Regions from separate parts of the Photobacterium piscicola genome, predicted to be linked through region 1. Evidence: predicted binding sites of a transcription regulator. Region 1 holds the regulator's gene; each other region holds the start of a gene.
What was found. The regulator PurR, encoded in region 1, represses purine synthesis genes. The targets are predictions, from matches to a motif close to TNANGNAAACGTTTNCNTNA.

Region 1 (4,219 bases):
TGCAGGTTCAAGTAAGGATAGTTTGGAAAGATTATATGCAGATATCGAATAAAATAAATTAAAGAGGCACTGAGCCTCTTTATTCTTAAGCGTCACTTAGCCAGTTGACGAATATATTTATTATAGTTTTGCGAGCAGTTCGTTACGTCTACTTTCTGGTATTACAGACCAATGTTGGCCATGTATAGCACCTTCTAGAGCCCATAATAATTCTAAACTTAATGATGCCTCTTGTGTTTTTTGTAATGCCTTATAGGCGTTGAGTGCACCAAGATCGTATAGTTGATCAATAGTTTGAATACCTGCTTTTTTGAGCATTCTTTCATTTGATAGGCGTAAGTTAGGTAAATCTTTTATCCTAGCTGGCGCGCAACATTCTTTTGCTTTTTTATCAGCAAGTGCTGCTTCAAGAGAATATTTAGCTTGCTCTATTATTTTTTCAGGTTCTTCCCACCATTCATCAAGAATTGCGTAATGTTTAGTTATTACAGGAAACCCACGTTTCTTATAGATGTACGGTTCTAATCCCGCTTGTTGAAACTCCTCTTCAGTTTTAGCGTTTGCTCTTAGGTGAAGTTTATTATTAACCACAAGTGCGAACATTGCTTCGCCTGCGAAAATACCAAAGCCACCAAATATAGAACGCGATTTAACATTACCTAAATGGTCTAATAATTTTAATGAGTTTTTTAATATTGGTTTATCCATACTTCTACTCGGTGAATAAATGAGTGTCACCTAACATTAAAGTAGTCGTAAATTGACTTATTATTAAAGTTATTTACGAGAGAATTTTCCTACTCTAAATCATCCATGTATCACTTTATAAATAATATTATCAATATAGAAGTATTATTTATAATTTGTAAGTCTTTTGCTTACTATTATATGTATTTACAAGACCTATTATATTCGATCTTTTAAAAAGGTAAGTTTTAATATTAATTAAAGCTGATGAATCTGTGAGTTTGTTCATGTTTTTGAGAATAAGATATTTTTTGTAGGATCATCGAGCGAAATTCATTAGCTATAAAAAAGCCAATAAAAATATTGGCTCAATCAAAAGGGGGCGTGTTAGCGTAAATCCTTTACTGACTTGCGCTCAACGATGGCTGGCGTCATTTCAAAGATTTGAGGTTCATGATCTTTGTTCTTCATGCGTTCCATTAAAATCTTAATGGCGGTTTTACCTAAACGACGCTTTGGCTGATGGATAGTTGTTAATGGTGGCGCGAAGTAAGGCGCAAGATCAATATTGTCGTAGCCAATAATTGAAATATCACCAGGAACGCGTAACCCTGCTTGTTCAAAAGTACTGATCAGTGCCATTGCCATAATATCATTGAAACAGAAAATGGCGGTTGGGCGATCTGTCATTGCAATATACTTCTCAGCAGCTTCAACGGCTGAATCACACTCAAAGTCACCTTCAAGAATCCAGTTTTCGTTAACTGCTAAGTTTGCTTCTGCCATTGCTTTATTAAAGCCTTTTAGACGTTCACGACACGTTGATTTATCGTTGTGGCCTGATAAACAACCGATACGGCTATGACCATGATCGATAAAATACTTAGTCGCAATGTAGCCACCTTGCTCAGCATTATCCTGAATTTTATCAGTATGTGGGCTTTCTGGACCCCAATCCATCACTACCATTGGTAGGTCTTTTTGACGCTCAAGTAAATCCAGTAATTTCTGATCAAGATCAGAACACATTACCAATAAGCCATCGACACGCTTTTCTGCAAGCATGCGCAAATAATCATATTGCTTAGAAAGGTTACCTTCAGTGTTACATAAAATGAGCGTGTAACCTTCACGGTAGCAATACTCTTCAACACCATGTACAACCTCAGCAAAAAAAGGGTTGGTTGACTTAGTGACTAGCATGCCAATTGTACGGGTTGTATTACATTTTAGGCTACGCGCAACAGCACTTGGTGCGTAGTTAAGCTCTTCAACAGCAGCAAGTACTTTTTTCTGTGTTGCTTCTGCGACAAAGCGCGTTTTATTGATCACGTGTGAAACTGTTGTAGTTGAAACGCCAGCCATACGTGCAACATCTTTAATGGTTGCCATATTTATTCTTCTAATAATGGGTGCTAGAGATGTTTCTAGCTAATCGTGAGGTACCAAATTGAGTAATTACTGAGATGAATATAATTCAATGTTTTTCGGTAAAGTCTCTCGTTAATTATTCAATTTGGCACCAATAATGTGTCTACTGCATACTTAAATAGTATTAACACTAAAAGCCGCATTTATTCGCGGCTTTATAATTATTGCATATTTTTCAAGTGTAATCGCTTGCGTTCACATTTTACTGAGTGTTACGCGTAGTGCAACGTTTCAATTGTCTGGGAGTAAATTATTTGATAACTATCAACAAAAAATCGTAAATTTCAGTAATTTTACTGAAATTTACAAGAGATAATCAAAAAGACGATGAACTTTAATACTAGGATAGTAGATAAGGATAACCATGAACAGGGTGGGGATGTACGGAAATGTTCCAACCGTAGACATTGTTAATTATTTCAGGCTGTAATGCTTGCCATGGTGATCCATCGGCTTGAATCTTACCGTGTTGAATAATGACCATACGTTGAGCATATTGCGCAGCTAAGTTGAGATCATGTAATACGATGATAACCGCGGCACCTTTTGCTGCCATGGTTTGTGCCATTTGTAGCGTTTTATGCTGGTGGGCGAGATCTAAGGCAGATGTTGGCTCATCTAACATTAGAATACATTTATCATCAGCTTGACTGAGTTGTGTTAGCACGCGTGCGAAATGGATTCGTTGTTTTTCACCCCCTGATAACGTGGGATATAAGCGTGGTGCAAGATGAAGAACATCAGTATTACGCATGGTTGTGAGGGTGATATCGTCAATTTCTTGGCGTGACAAACATAGCGGCATAGTGCCAAGTTCAACCACTTCTTTACAGGTAAAGGCGAAAGACAGCGAACTGTGTTGCGGTAAAATACCTAAATGGCACGCCAATTCAGATCGTTGCCAATCTTCAATATCGCGATTAAAAAATGTAACCTGCCCATTTTCAGGTGTCATTTCACCGCAGAGTATTTTAAGTAACGTGCTTTTTCCTGCGCCATTAGGCCCAAGTAGCGCCGTTATTTCACCCGCTTTTATATCAATATTAAAGTCATCTAATAATACTTTTCCTGCCAATGTTAATTGCAAATCACGTGCCGAAATGACAGTTGGGCGTGCAGAGGTTACCGTCATGCGATTCTGCCTTTTTGTTTATTCAATAGATAAATGAAGAATGGAGCGCCTAAAATAGCGGTAATAATACCAACGGGGAGTTCTTGTGGTGCAAACGCACTACGCGCGATCATATCTGCGACAAGTAAAATTAAAGCACCTAGAATAGCTGAGATTGGCAATAATGTTTTATGATTAGGGCCTGAAATCATGCGCCCTAAATGGGGGATCACCAGACCAATAAAGCCAATAGGACCTGTAATAGCAACGGTAATCCCCACACCAGCAGCACATACAATAATTAAACTGCGCTTTAGATGTTGAACATCCACTCCCATATGGCGGGCTTCAGCTTCTCCTAATAAAAAGGCGTTCAATGCATTAGCTTGGCGATAACAATAATAATAGATAACAATGAGGCTCACAAAGGCAAGACAGATACTTGACCAAGTCGCCCCTGCAAGTGATCCCATTGACCATAATGAAAAATCACGTAGCGCTTGATCATCGGCAATATAGTTAAGTAGCCCCAAACCAGCACCAGAAATAGCACCAATTGCGACACCTGCTAATAGCATTACCACGACAGATGTGCCGTTTTTATCAGTGCCGAGGTGATATACCAAATATGTGCTCAGCGCGCCACCCAAAAAAGCGAAGAAGGGCACAGCACCAATATTCATTAATAAAGGGTATTGCGCCATTAATGGGGCAAATAAAATGATCGCAAACGCAGCACCTAGGCCAGCACCTCCTGAAATACCAATAATGCCCGGATCGGCAAGAGGATTACGAAACAACCCTTGTAGCACCGCTCCGCAGATCGCAAGTATGGCACCAATCGCAATACACAATAATGTTCGTGGTAAGCGTATTTGATGGATCACTAAATCAACATGGGTGGCGAGTTGATGCTTACCTGGTAATAAAGATAAAAAACTGTCTTTATAACTGATATCCATCGGTCCAATAGCGATAGAGCTTAATAGT
Region 2 (4,219 bases), 470 kb from region 1:
TGAACCAATATTAATACCCATGTAGAAAATAGTGAAAGCACCATCACGACGGTTATCACCTTCAGGGTATAAGTCACCTACCATAGTTGAAATATTTGGTTTAAATAGACCATTACCCACAATAAGGAACGCTAAACCAACATAGAAAGCGGTAACAGCATGGGGATCAACAACGCTGTGAGGTAGGGCTAGCGTAAATTGACCAATAGCCATCAATACGCCACCAATAATAATGGAGCGACGTTGACCTAAAATGTTGTCGGCAACCCAACCACCAATAAGAGGAGTAAAGTAAACTAAGCCAGTGTAGATACCGTATAAGTTAAGCGCTTCTTCTGTGGTCCACCCAAGACCGCCATCAATGGTTTTATCTGTTAGATATAAAACCAGAATTGCTCGCATTGCGTAATAAGAAAAGCGTTCCCATAGCTCTGTTCCAAATAAAAGGAACAAGCCTTTTGGGTGGCCCAGAAGGGTACCACTACTATTATGACTCATAGGATTCTCTATTTTATTTTAATTAGTGTGTGTTTGCTCATTCATGTAGGTTTATAAAGCACAATATATTTAACTGCAAGTTTTTACATTTAACGAACAATAATAAAACATTATAAGAAGCTGATAAATAAGCGATTGTGTGTTTATTGCTCAGTTATGAAAAATCAAATTCCATCATGCAGAGCTGTATCTTACACTATTCTGTCTTTTAAAATTAGCTTTTTATATTGTTTTTGAGTCTTATATTGGTCGCTTATATCATCAGTTGGGAATATTCATGTATGTTACAATTTCAGTGGTGAATATTAGCCAATAATATCGTTTAAACCTATAGCCATAGAATATAAAGGCACTATGCCATCCTAAAATCGAGGTAAAAGGTGAGAGATGTAAATCAGTATTAATTTTGTATATACTAATAAAAGTTAAGATTTTATTGGGGTTGATAATGAAAGATTGGTATCTACTTTATTGTAAGCGTAGTGAACAAGAACGCGCAGTGATCAATCTTGATCGTCAAGGGGCTGAATGTTATTACCCTCAGGTTGTGGTAGAAAAAATTGTTCGTGGTAAACGTTGTGAATGCTATGAGCCGTTATTCCCAAGCTATGTTTTTGTTACTTTTGATCCTGAACAATTAAGTTTCACTACGGTACGTTCAACGCGTGGGGTCGCAGATTTTATTCGTCAGGGGGCAATGCCACAAATTGTTAGCGAAGAGCTTGTTTATAATTTGATGCTTAATGAAGATAATGATTCATATAAAGATATGTTTGAATCATTACCTCAGCAGGGGGATAAATTAGTCTTAGAGCAAGGTAAATTTAAAGGTCTTGACGCTATTTATCATGAGCCTGATGGTGAGAAACGCTCATTTATGCTGATTAATTTGCTGGGTAAACAAGTAAAAGTCAGTGTAGAGAATACTGATTTAGTAAAAAACAAAGAATAATAGCAATAAAAAAGCGAGTATGTTGCTACTCGCTTTTGTATATCCCATCATACGCTATTGTTGTTCGCTCATGTGTTTATGCTGAATGGTATTGTTCACAGGCGAGCAACGTATTCTCAATTAAGGTTGCTACCGTCATTGGTCCTACACCACCCGGAACTGGTGTAATATGCTTTGCACGTTGACAAGCAACATCAAATTCAACATCCCCACATAATTTGCCATTTTCAAGGCGATTAATACCTACATCAATCACTGTTGCGCCAGGTTTAATCCAATCTCCAGGAATGAAATTAGGTTTACCGACAGCGACGACCAATATATCAGCTTGGCGAATGTGACCTTCAAGATCTTGCGTAAAGCGATGGCAGGTTGTTGTCGTTGCTCCTGCTAGTAATAGCTCTAATGTCATTGGGCGTCCAACAATGTTTGATGCGCCAACAATCACGGCATGCTTACCGCGCACTTCAATATTATAACGTTCAAGAAGCGTGATAATACCCTTTGGAGTGCATGAGCGTAATTTAGGAATACGCTGGCTAAGACGGCCGACATTATAAGGGTGGAAGCCATCAACATCCTTTTCTGGATCGATGCGTTCAAGAATTCGTGTGCTATCCATACCCGCAGGTAGCGGTAATTGCACGAGAATACCGTCCATTGTGGGGTCTTGATTGAGTTCATCAATCAAATCGAGTAATTGCTGCTCAGATGCTGTGCTGGGTAAATCGTATGATTTTGAAATAAAGCCAACTTCTTCACACGCTTTGCGTTTACTACCAACGTAAATCTGCGAGGCAGGATCTTGACCTACGAGAACAACCGCTAACCCAGGTGCGCGTAATCCGGCATCGGTGCGAGCTTTGACTCTTGCAGCAACTTCTTGTCGTACAGTTTGGGATATGATTTTCCCATCAATAATTTGAGCGCTCATGGTGATCCTTTGTTGTGTTGGTTAACGTATCAACGCTGATATTGTGGCAGATTACAAATGTAATTACCATTAAGCAAACGTTTGCTATTTGATAATATATTGAAATTGAATCAAGAATTAAGGTAAGAGTAGATAATGACGAATAAAAAGAATGTTGCCGAAAGAAATTATCAGTAGGGAAGAGGAGGAATGTTTGACGTGGTTTGCTTGAAATATTTGCTTAAATAGGGTGTTTTTGTTGTATATTTAACCAGTTAGCCATTTGATATCGGAAAAATAGAGTAAAGGGATTGACCTTACCTTACAGCTACGTATAATCCTGCCTCGTAGCTCCTTGCTACACAATGATGCGCCCTTAGCTCAGCTGGATAGAGCACGTCCCTTCTAAGGATGTGGTCGCAGGTTCGAATCCTGCAGGGCGTACCATCTCTTCTCTTCATTATCATTTCTTTGAATCATCAATCTCTTATTTTCTAGTGTTAGATCTATTTCACGACTATTTTTCTATTCTACTATTGTTGAAATTTTTCCTAATTAGCTCGTTTTTCCGACATTTAAACCAAAAAAAAGGGTTTTAAAGCGATTATTTTCATTTTTCCCCTTGAAATGATATTTCTAGCCCCTATCTTGTAAGGCAGTTAAAGAGATCGCTCGCGTTTAAAGGTATCTACCTCGACGTCACGCTTACGTGTCGTTATAATAGCGCGCTCTGATAAGTAGGTGACCTACTATCAGAATCTTGATGAAAGAATTTAGGCGTTATGGTTTTCGAGCTGTAACATGAAAGGATGCCACCGTCAGTAAATGGCTGTTCGGCAACACCACTCAGAAAAGCTGAGTAAGTTTTGAGGTTAAATATAATGCAAGTTACCGTTGAAACCACTGAAGGTCTAGAACGCCACCTAACTATTACAGTTCCTGCTGCAAACATCGAAGATGCTGTTGCTGCTGAACTACGTAAAATTGCTAAAACTCGTCGTTTCGACGGTTTCCGCCCAGGTAAAGCACCAATGAAGATGGTTGCTAAAATGTTTGGCGCTTCTGTACGTCAAGACATCCTAGGTGAAGTAATGCACCGCCACTTTATCGAAGCTATCGTTAAAGAAAAGATCAATCCAGCAGGCGCGCCAACTTTTACTCCAGTAGAAATGGCTGAAGGCAAAGATCTAGTATTTAAAGCTTCTTTTGAAGTTTTCCCTGAAATCGAACTAGTTGGTCTAGACAAAGTTGTTGTTGAGAAGCCAGTTGTTACAGTAACTGATGCTGACGTTGACGGCATGCTAGATACACTACGTAAGCAACAAGCTACTTGGACTGACGTTGAAGCAGCAGCTGAAGCTGATAGCCGTGTAACTATCGATTTCGTTGGTACTATCGATGGCGAAGAATTCGACGGCGGTAAAGCTGAAGGTTTCGCACTTGCTATGGGCCAAGGTCGTATGATCCCTGGTTTCGAAGAAGGTGTTGTTGGTCATAAAGCAGGCGAAGAGTTTACTGTAGAAGTAACTTTCCCTGAAGAATACCATGCAGAAAACCTAAAAGGTAAGTCAGCAGTATTTGCTATCACTCTTCACAAAGTTGAAGCACAGCAGCTACCTGAACTAACTGAAGAGTTTGTTGCTAAGTTTGGTGTTGAAGACGGTTCTGTTGAAGGTCTTAAGACTGAAGTTCGTAAGAACATGGAACGTGAACTTAAGCAAGCTGTTAAAGGCCGCATTAAAGATCAAGTTCTTAACGGTCTTGTTGAGCAAAACGACATCACTGTTCCTGCAGCGCTTATCGATCAAGAAATCGAAGCACTACGTAAGCAAGCAGCACAACGTTTTGGCGGCGAT
Region 3 (4,219 bases), 680 kb from region 1:
CTTGTCGCTCATGATGTTGCATTATGGATTTCTGCTATTTCTCTGATTGTAACAATCAGTTTAAGTGTGTTTGCTAAAGGGATTTTAAAATTAGTACCAATTGTCGGAGGTATCACAGCCGGTTACATTACCAGTCTTGGCTTTGGCGTTGTTGATTTCACACCAGTTATTCAAGCAAGTTGGCTGGCAATGCCAAATTTCACTTTTCCAGAATTTAATCTTAATGCCGTACTATTTATGATTCCCGTAGCGATTGCACCGGCGGTAGAACATGTCGGTGATATGCTCGCAATATCCAACGTAACCGGTAAAGATTATCTTAAAAAGCCCGGGCTTCACCGTACAATGGCTGGTGATGGTATAGCAACGATTGCAGCATCATTAATGGGCGCACCACCAAACACAACCTATTCAGAAGTGACTGGTGCCGTTATGTTAACCAAAGCCTTTAATCCTGTGATTATGACATGGGCAGCGGTTACGGCCATTGTATTAGCGTTTGTCGGAAAACTGGGCGCTATATTGCAAACAATTCCAGTGCCTGTGATGGGCGGTATTATGATTTTATTATTTGGCTCAATCGCAACGGTTGGTCTTAATACTTTAATTACTCATCAAGTTAATCTTCATAAACCAAGAAACTTAGTTATTGTTGCAGTAACACTTGTATTTGGTATTGGTGGCATGGCATTTGGTATTGGTGAATTTAGTCTTCAAGGCATTAGCCTTTGTGGCATAGTCGCTATTTTATTAAACCTGATTTTACCGCATGATTTAGGTGAAGATGCAACCAGTATGCAAGTGGAAGATACTGAGCATCTGTAATGACTGTCGTTATTATTTATAATTTATTACCCTAAATAAAAAACCGGACATATCAGTCCGGTTTTTTTATATCAGCGATAATCAATACTAAAATTATTTAGTACCAAAGATTTTATCACCAGCATCGCCAAGACCAGGAACAATATATCCCTTGTCATTTAGCTTCTCATCAATAGCCGCAGTGTATAGCTCTACATCTGGGTGTGCTTTTTCTAGTGCTGCAATACCTTCAGGTGCCGCAACAAGTACCAATACCTTAAATTGAGTACAACCATGTTCTTTTAATAGATCAAGCGTTGCAATCATTGAACCGCCAGTTGCTAGCATTGGATCAACAACAAGTGCAATACGCTCATCAATGTTTGAGGCTAATTTATTAAAGTAAGGTACAGGCTCTAGTGTTTCTTCATCACGGTAGATACCAACAACACTAATACGTGCACTTGGCATATGCTCTAATACACCGTCCATCATGCCTAAACCCGCACGAAGAATTGGCACTACAGTCACTTTTTTACCTTTTAGTTGATCGATTTCTACTGGGCCATTCCAGCCTTCAATCATCACTTTTTCTGTTTCGAAGTCTGAAGTCGCTTCATACGTTAGTAGGCTGCCAACTTCGGTGGCCAATTCACGAAAACGCTTAGTGCTAATATCACCTTCACGCATAAGACCAATCTTATGTTTAACCAGTGGGTGTTTCACCTCAACGACTTTCATCTCGACTCCTGGGAACTAAATTATAAAAAAATAAAAAAATCGCAGCATTATATACCAAGCCAATCGATTGCCGATAGTCTCAAATGCGTAATTGATTAAAATTTAATTGCTACAACAATTTGACGCAAACGTTTGCTCTACTATGAGGACTGCTGGTATTATACGCTGGTTTTTTACTTTAATACGTTTGAGGGATCATCTGTGAGCAACAAAAACTCTTCTCTTAGTTACAAAGATGCTGGTGTTGATATTGATGCTGGTAATGCGTTAGTTGACCGTATTAAAGGCGTAGTTAAACGTACTCATCGCCCTGAAGTTATGGGTGGTATTGGCGGTTTTGGTGCTTTATGTTCCCTACCTACAAAGTACAAAGAGCCTGTTTTAGTGTCTGGTACTGATGGCGTCGGTACTAAACTTCGCCTTGCTATGGATCTAAAACAGCACGATACCATTGGTATTGATTTAGTCGCTATGTGTGTTAACGATCTGATTGTACAAGGCGCTGAGCCTCTATTTTTTCTAGATTATTACGCTACCGGTAAACTTGATATTGATACAGCTGCAAGTGTTGTTACTGGTATTGGTGAAGGCTGTATTCAATCAGGCTGTGCACTTATTGGTGGTGAAACGGCTGAAATGCCTGGCATGTATCACGGTGAAGATTACGACGTTGCCGGCTTTTGTGTGGGTGTCGTTGAAAAAGCAGACATTATTGACGGCTCTAAAGTTAGTGCAGGTGATGCCCTAATTGCTGTTGGCTCTAGCGGTCCACACTCAAACGGTTATTCATTAGTACGTAAGATTCTAGAAGTATCTCAAGCAGATCTTAATCAAGAACTTGACGGTAAAACACTGTCTGAGCACTTATTAACTCCAACTAAAATTTATGTAAAATCAGCATTAAAGATGATTGAAAATTGCGATATCCACGCTATTTCTCATATCACTGGTGGTGGTTTCTGGGAAAATATTCCTCGTGTATTACCACAGGGAACCAAAGCCGTTATTGATGGTAATAGCTGGCAGTGGCCGGCGATTTTTAACTGGCTACAACAAGCAGGCAATGTCGATACCTATGAAATGTATCGTACCTTCAACTGTGGTGTCGGTTTAGTGATTGCATTACCACAAGCACAAGCTGCACTTGCTATTGAAATTTTACAGGCAGAAGGCGAAAACGCATGGTTGCTTGGTAACATTGCTACGGCTACCGCGGGTGAAGAGCAAGTAGAGATTAACTAAAGCTATGCATAATATCGTTGTCTTAATCTCAGGAAATGGCAGTAATTTACAAGCGATTATTGATAGTTGCACTAATGGCATCATCAAAAATGGCCGTATTGCTGCTGTGATCTCAAATAAAGCCGATGCTTATGGCCTTAAGCGAGCCCAATTTGCCAACATAGAAACTGCTTCTATCGCGGCAACGGATTACGCCAACCGCCAAGATTATGATCAAGCTTTAATTGAAAAAATTGATGCTTATCAGCCTGATGTGATTGTGTTAGCCGGGTTTATGCGGATTTTATCTGCGAGTTTCGTCAACCACTATCAAGGAAGAATGCTTAATATTCATCCTTCCTTGTTACCTAAATATACGGGATTAAACACCCACCAGCGCGCCATAGATGCGGGGGATCGCGAACATGGCACCAGTGTCCATTTCGTTACCGAAGAGCTTGATGGTGGCCCCGTTATTTTACAGGCAAAAGTCCCCATTTTTACAACAGACAGTGTCGACGATGTTATTGAGCGTGTGCAACAACAAGAACATAATATCTATCCATTAGTTATTCAATGGCTGCTAACTCAGCGATTATTAATGCAAAATGGGGCCGCGGTGTTAGATGGTAATCAACTACCACCACAAGGTTACGCTGCACAATAATCATTATTTGATGCTCACAAAAAAGGCGATCTTATTAAGATCGCCTTTTTATTATTACTGATAAATCAGATCAATTGGGTTTAGCACGCATTAACGTCTGCTGCGACGGCATGATAAACCGTCTCGCCAAAATGGAATACGCGAAATTCACCACGTACCATCTTCTGCCAGCTTTCATCATTCGTTAGAGGCTGAGTTGCAATCACTGTCACTACATCATTCGCCGTTGTTTCACGTTGAAAATCAATCGTTACATCTTCATCAATTAATGATGCTTTACCAAACGGGGCGCGACGAGTGATCCAATGTAAGTTATTGGTACAATAACTCAGAACATAGTCACCATTACTCAGTAGCATGTTGTACACACCCAATTGGCGTAATGTGTCACAACACTCTGCAAAATAACTAAAAACAGGGGTCATATCTTCCGGCAATACCGGAAAACGAATTTCTAACTGGTTCATTAGCCAACAGAAAGCAATTTCACTGTCAGTATCACCCACTGCTTGATTACGGCCAGTAACTAATTGCTCATAACCTGTCAATTGACCATTATGAGCAAAAGTCCAATAATTACCCCAAACTTCACGTGTAAAAGGATGAGTGTTTTCTAAATTTACCCCACCACGATTAGCTTGACGAATATGACTTACAACGGCACGACTTTTTATTGGGTATTGTTGTACCAATTCAGCAATACGTGATTTACAGCTTGGATTGGGATCTTTAAAGGTTCGAAATCCTTTACCTTCATAAAAAGTGATCCCCCACCCATCACGGTGT
Region 4 (4,219 bases), 1.0 Mb from region 1:
TTGCGCTGCGTTATCTTGATAACTACGGCAATGTTACTCAAAATTACCCAGCTAACCCTAATGGTTCGCCAAACGGTATTACAGGTTTAACCACGCAAGATGGACGAGTCACGATTATGATGCCGCACCCAGAGCGAGTATTCCGCACCGTGGCTAACTCTTGGCACCCAGATGATTGGAGTGAAAACAGTCCTTGGATGCGAATGTTCCGTAATGCGCGGGTTAACCTAGGCTAATAGATACATTCATTAAACATATAGAAGCTGTCATTTATTGGCAGCTTTTTTTATACTGTAACTGTGACACTTATAAATTTAAATATGAAGTTGATATTGATCACATTAACCGGGAAAGAACATTGGGATAATTAACGTAACGAATACGTAAAAATGACCACGGCGTCGTTACAAGGATGAAACAATGGGATGGGATGTTCCCAGTAGTTACCGTCTAATCGGTGCAACTAAATTACTTGCAGTGTTAGTTGTTATTGGTCTTATTCAACATTTTGATATGATCATTCAAGCCTTACGCTTTGATTTACTTAGCATGGTACCGATGAGTGTCACTATATTGGTATTGATCTCAGGAATACTTGCTTGTATTGGATTATTTCGAGGTAAGAAATGGGGGTTTATACCACTTTATTTTTACATTCCGGCTGCAACGTTATTTCTTCAAGTGAGTTTAATTCCTTTTATTCCTAATATTTTTCCGGTTAAACATCATGATATTGTTATTATGGTGATCAATGGCTTGGTATTACTGTACTCCGTGTCGCTACTTTTGCGACGAATGGAGACTAATTACATTAAAGAATATTAAATGGTATTAAATTACTGCATTGAATCTGTGATAATAGCTTTAATTTAATCAAGTCGGTGTTCGTAATCACGATCCCGATCTTCTGCTCAGCAAAGGATGATGATAATGAAAAAAATTGAAGCCATTATTAAGCCATTTAAACTTGATGATGTTCGCGAAGCGTTAGCGGAAGTGGGTATCACAGGCATGACAGTGTCAGAAGTCAAAGGATTTGGTCGTCAAAAAGGCCATACTGAGCTTTATCGTGGTGCCGAATACATGGTTGATTTTTTACCTAAAGTGAAAATTGAAATTGTAGTGACTGATGAAGTTGCAGAGCAATGTATCGACACCATCGTAGAAACAGCCCAAACAGGTAAAATTGGCGATGGTAAAATCTTCATGTTTGATATTGAGCGTGTGGTACGTATTCGTACCGGCGAAGAAGATGAAGATGCTATTTAATTTGTGATGGTTAATCATGATGAAACATCAAGAGGAGTTGCCACAGTGCAGCTCCTTTTTTATGGCTGTATTTTATGTCAATAAATAACCATTGAATCATGACGTCAATTTAGTAACTGATTACTGTTACAACAAAGAAAACCACATTTAGGACTTTCTGATTTAGATCAATTTATGTAATATAGACTACAGATAAGAAATGAAAACGGAAACGATTGCGCCCGCGTGGCGTCTAGGTTTGTGACTTTTCGTTTATCACTAAAAATAGTATAAAACTTTGCCGAGTCAGGAGATACAGATGCTAAAGCGCGATATGAATATTGCTGATTATGATGCGGAACTATTTGCAGCTATTCAGGAAGAAACAGCCCGTCAGGAAGAACACATCGAGTTGATTGCTTCTGAAAACTACACCAGCCCACGTGTAATGGAAGCACAAGGTTCTCAGCTAACAAATAAATATGCTGAAGGTTATCCTGGTAAGCGTTACTACGGTGGTTGTGAGTTTGTCGATAAAGCTGAGCAACTTGCGATTGACCGTGCGTGTCAGCTATTTGGTGCAGAATACGCGAACGTTCAGCCACACTCTGGCTCTCAAGCCAATAATGCGGTTTACATGGCATTATTGAATGCGGGTGATACGGTATTAGGCATGAGTTTGGCACACGGTGGTCACTTAACGCACGGCTCACCTGTAAACTTCTCGGGTAAGTTATACAACATCATTCCTTACGGTATCGATGAAAATGGTCAAATTGACTACCAAGAAATGGAAGCATTAGCGTTAGAGCATAAACCAAAAATGATCATTGGTGGCTTCTCGGCTTACTCGCAAGTGGTTGATTGGGCAAGAATGCGTGAAATCGCTGATAAAATTGGCGCTTACTTATTCGTTGATATGGCACACGTTGCGGGCTTAATTGCGGCCGGTGTTTATCCAAACCCTGTGCCTCATGCACATGTTGTTACTACAACAACCCATAAAACATTAGCTGGCCCTCGTGGTGGTTTGATTTTGTCAAACGAAGGCGAAGATCTTTACAAAAAGCTTAACTCTGCTGTTTTCCCAGGTGGTCAGGGCGGCCCGTTAATGCATGTTATCGCAGCGAAAGCGGTGGCCTTTAAAGAAGCGATGGAACCTGAGTTTAAAGTTTACCAAGCAAATGTGGTTGTGAACGCTAAAGCAATGGTAGCTGAATTTATTAAGCGCGGTTATAACATCGTTTCTGGTAGTACAGAAAACCATTTATTCCTTGTTGATTTAATTGATAAAGGTATCACTGGTAAAGAAGCAGATGCAGCATTGGGTGCTGCAAATATCACTGTTAACAAAAACAGTGTACCCAATGATCCACGTAGCCCATTTGTAACTTCAGGCATTCGCGTAGGTACACCATCAATTACTCGTCGTGGTTTTGATGCCGATGATGCACGTCAACTTGCAGGCTGGATGTGTGATGTTTTAGATAACATCAATGATGCTGCTGTTATTGAAGCGACTAAAGAGAAAGTGCTTGAAATTTGTAAGCGTCTTCCCGTTTACGCATAATTTAGTCATGATACGGTATTAAATACCTATTATTGCATATCAAGATAAGGCTTGCCTGTTTAGAGGTAAGCCTTTTTTGTTGTCTAAATAACATAAAATGTACCATTATTGATGATAATTGTTACTTTTAAGGCTATTTATTATAAAAAAGGAAGGGGATAGTCTCATTAAAGTGATGAAATGAGTTACACTGAGTCGATTGAATGTAGGAGGCTAAATGCATTGTCCTTTTTGCGGTGCAAATGACACCAAAGTAATCGATTCTCGATTGGTTGCAGATGGCCACCAAGTGCGCCGACGTCGCCAATGTTTAGCGTGCAATGAACGCTATACTACGTTTGAAACGGCAGAACTTGTGATGCCTCGCGTAGTAAAAACGAATGGCAACCGTGATCCGTTTAATGAAGAAAAATTACGCGGTGGTATTCAACGTGCGCTAGAAAAGCGTCCCGTGAGTACTGACGACATTGAACGTGCGGTAAATAGTATAAAATCTTGTCTTCGAGCAACCGGTGAACGTGAAGTACCATCTGAGATGATAGGTAATTTAGTGATGGAAGCTTTAAAAGAATTGGATAAAGTCGCTTATATCCGCTTTGCTTCTGTTTATCGTAGTTTTGAAGATATCCGTGAGTTTGGTGAAGAAATCGCTAAGCTGGAACGTTAAAACAAATAATCGTTAAGACCAACAATAATGACACACACTGATCAACAAATGATGTCGCGAGCAATAGTACTGGCTCAGCGCGGTCGTTATACCACAGCACCTAACCCTAAGGTAGGATGCGTGATTGTAAATAATGGCGACATTGTTGGTGAAGGGTATCATTATCAAGCAGGACAACCCCATGCTGAAGTGTTTGCATTACGGCAGGCACAACAACGTGCTCAAGGGGCGACCGTCTATGTTACCTTAGAACCATGTTCTCATTATGGTCGAACGCCGCCCTGTGCTGAAGCATTAATTAATGCCAATGTGGCACGGGTTGTGTGTGCGATGGTGGATCCTAATCCTGCTGTTGCTGGGCGGGGTATTGCATTGTTGCAAGCGGCAGGTATTCAAGTCGATATTGGTATTTTAGCTTTGCAAGCACAAGCATTGAATCCTGGCTTTATTAAACAAATGACCCATCAAATGCCCTATGTTGAGCTCAAACTTGCCGCGAGTTTAGATGGGCGAACTGCGTTAGCAAATGGGGCCAGTAAATGGATCACTGGCCCTAAAGCGCGATCGGATGTTCAACAATTTCGTGCCTGTGCTGGGGCTATTTTGTCGACCAGTGCGACGGTTATTGCTGACGATCCTTCACTTAATGTACGCTGGAATGAGCTTGATGCATCTGTTCAGCAACAATACCCTCAGTCAGCGTTACGCCAGCCTATGCGGGTTATTATTGATAG

Region 2: folD (bifunctional methylenetetrahydrofolate dehydrogenase/methenyltetrahydrofolate cyclohydrolase FolD) is a predicted target of PurR. The motif match lies at 2,454-2,473, and genes of this name have one in related genera.
Region 3: purM (phosphoribosylformylglycinamidine cyclo-ligase) is a predicted target of PurR. The motif match lies at 1,666-1,685, and genes of this name have one in related genera.
Region 4: glyA (serine hydroxymethyltransferase) is a predicted target of PurR. The motif match lies at 1,473-1,492, and genes of this name have one in related genera.

The regions. Positions count from the first base shown of each region.
Region 1 covers NZ_CP175534.1:1,693,297-1,697,515, forward strand. Annotated here, with positions in the region: gene ACJZU6_RS08120 (TfoX/Sxy family DNA transformation protein) at 121-708, opposite strand; gene purR (HTH-type transcriptional repressor PurR) at 1,075-2,079, opposite strand; gene ACJZU6_RS08130 (heme ABC transporter ATP-binding protein) at 2,459-3,250, opposite strand; gene ACJZU6_RS08135 (iron ABC transporter permease) at 3,247-4,219, opposite strand, start outside.
Region 2 covers NZ_CP175534.1:1,219,079-1,223,297, forward strand. Annotated here, with positions in the region: gene ACJZU6_RS06065 (peptide MFS transporter) at 1-498, opposite strand, end outside; gene rfaH (transcription/translation regulatory transformer protein RfaH) at 947-1,450, shown strand; gene folD (bifunctional methylenetetrahydrofolate dehydrogenase/methenyltetrahydrofolate cyclohydrolase FolD) at 1,527-2,384, opposite strand; tRNA gene ACJZU6_RS06080 (tRNA-Arg) at 2,734-2,810, shown strand; gene tig (trigger factor) at 3,245-4,219, shown strand, end outside.
Region 3 covers NZ_CP175534.1:1,017,487-1,021,705, reverse strand. Annotated here, with positions in the region: gene ACJZU6_RS05025 (uracil-xanthine permease family protein) at 1-825, shown strand, start outside; gene upp (uracil phosphoribosyltransferase) at 919-1,545, opposite strand; gene purM (phosphoribosylformylglycinamidine cyclo-ligase) at 1,747-2,787, shown strand; gene purN (phosphoribosylglycinamide formyltransferase) at 2,792-3,433, shown strand; gene ACJZU6_RS05005 (class II glutamine amidotransferase) at 3,514-4,219, opposite strand, start outside.
Region 4 covers NZ_CP175534.1:2,691,382-2,695,600, reverse strand. Annotated here, with positions in the region: gene purL (phosphoribosylformylglycinamidine synthase) at 1-236, shown strand, start outside; gene ACJZU6_RS12800 (hypothetical protein) at 421-825, shown strand; gene glnB (nitrogen regulatory protein P-II) at 931-1,269, shown strand; gene glyA (serine hydroxymethyltransferase) at 1,568-2,818, shown strand; gene nrdR (transcriptional regulator NrdR) at 3,036-3,485, shown strand; gene ribD (bifunctional diaminohydroxyphosphoribosylaminopyrimidine deaminase/5-amino-6-(5-phosphoribosylamino)uracil reductase RibD) at 3,510-4,219, shown strand, end outside.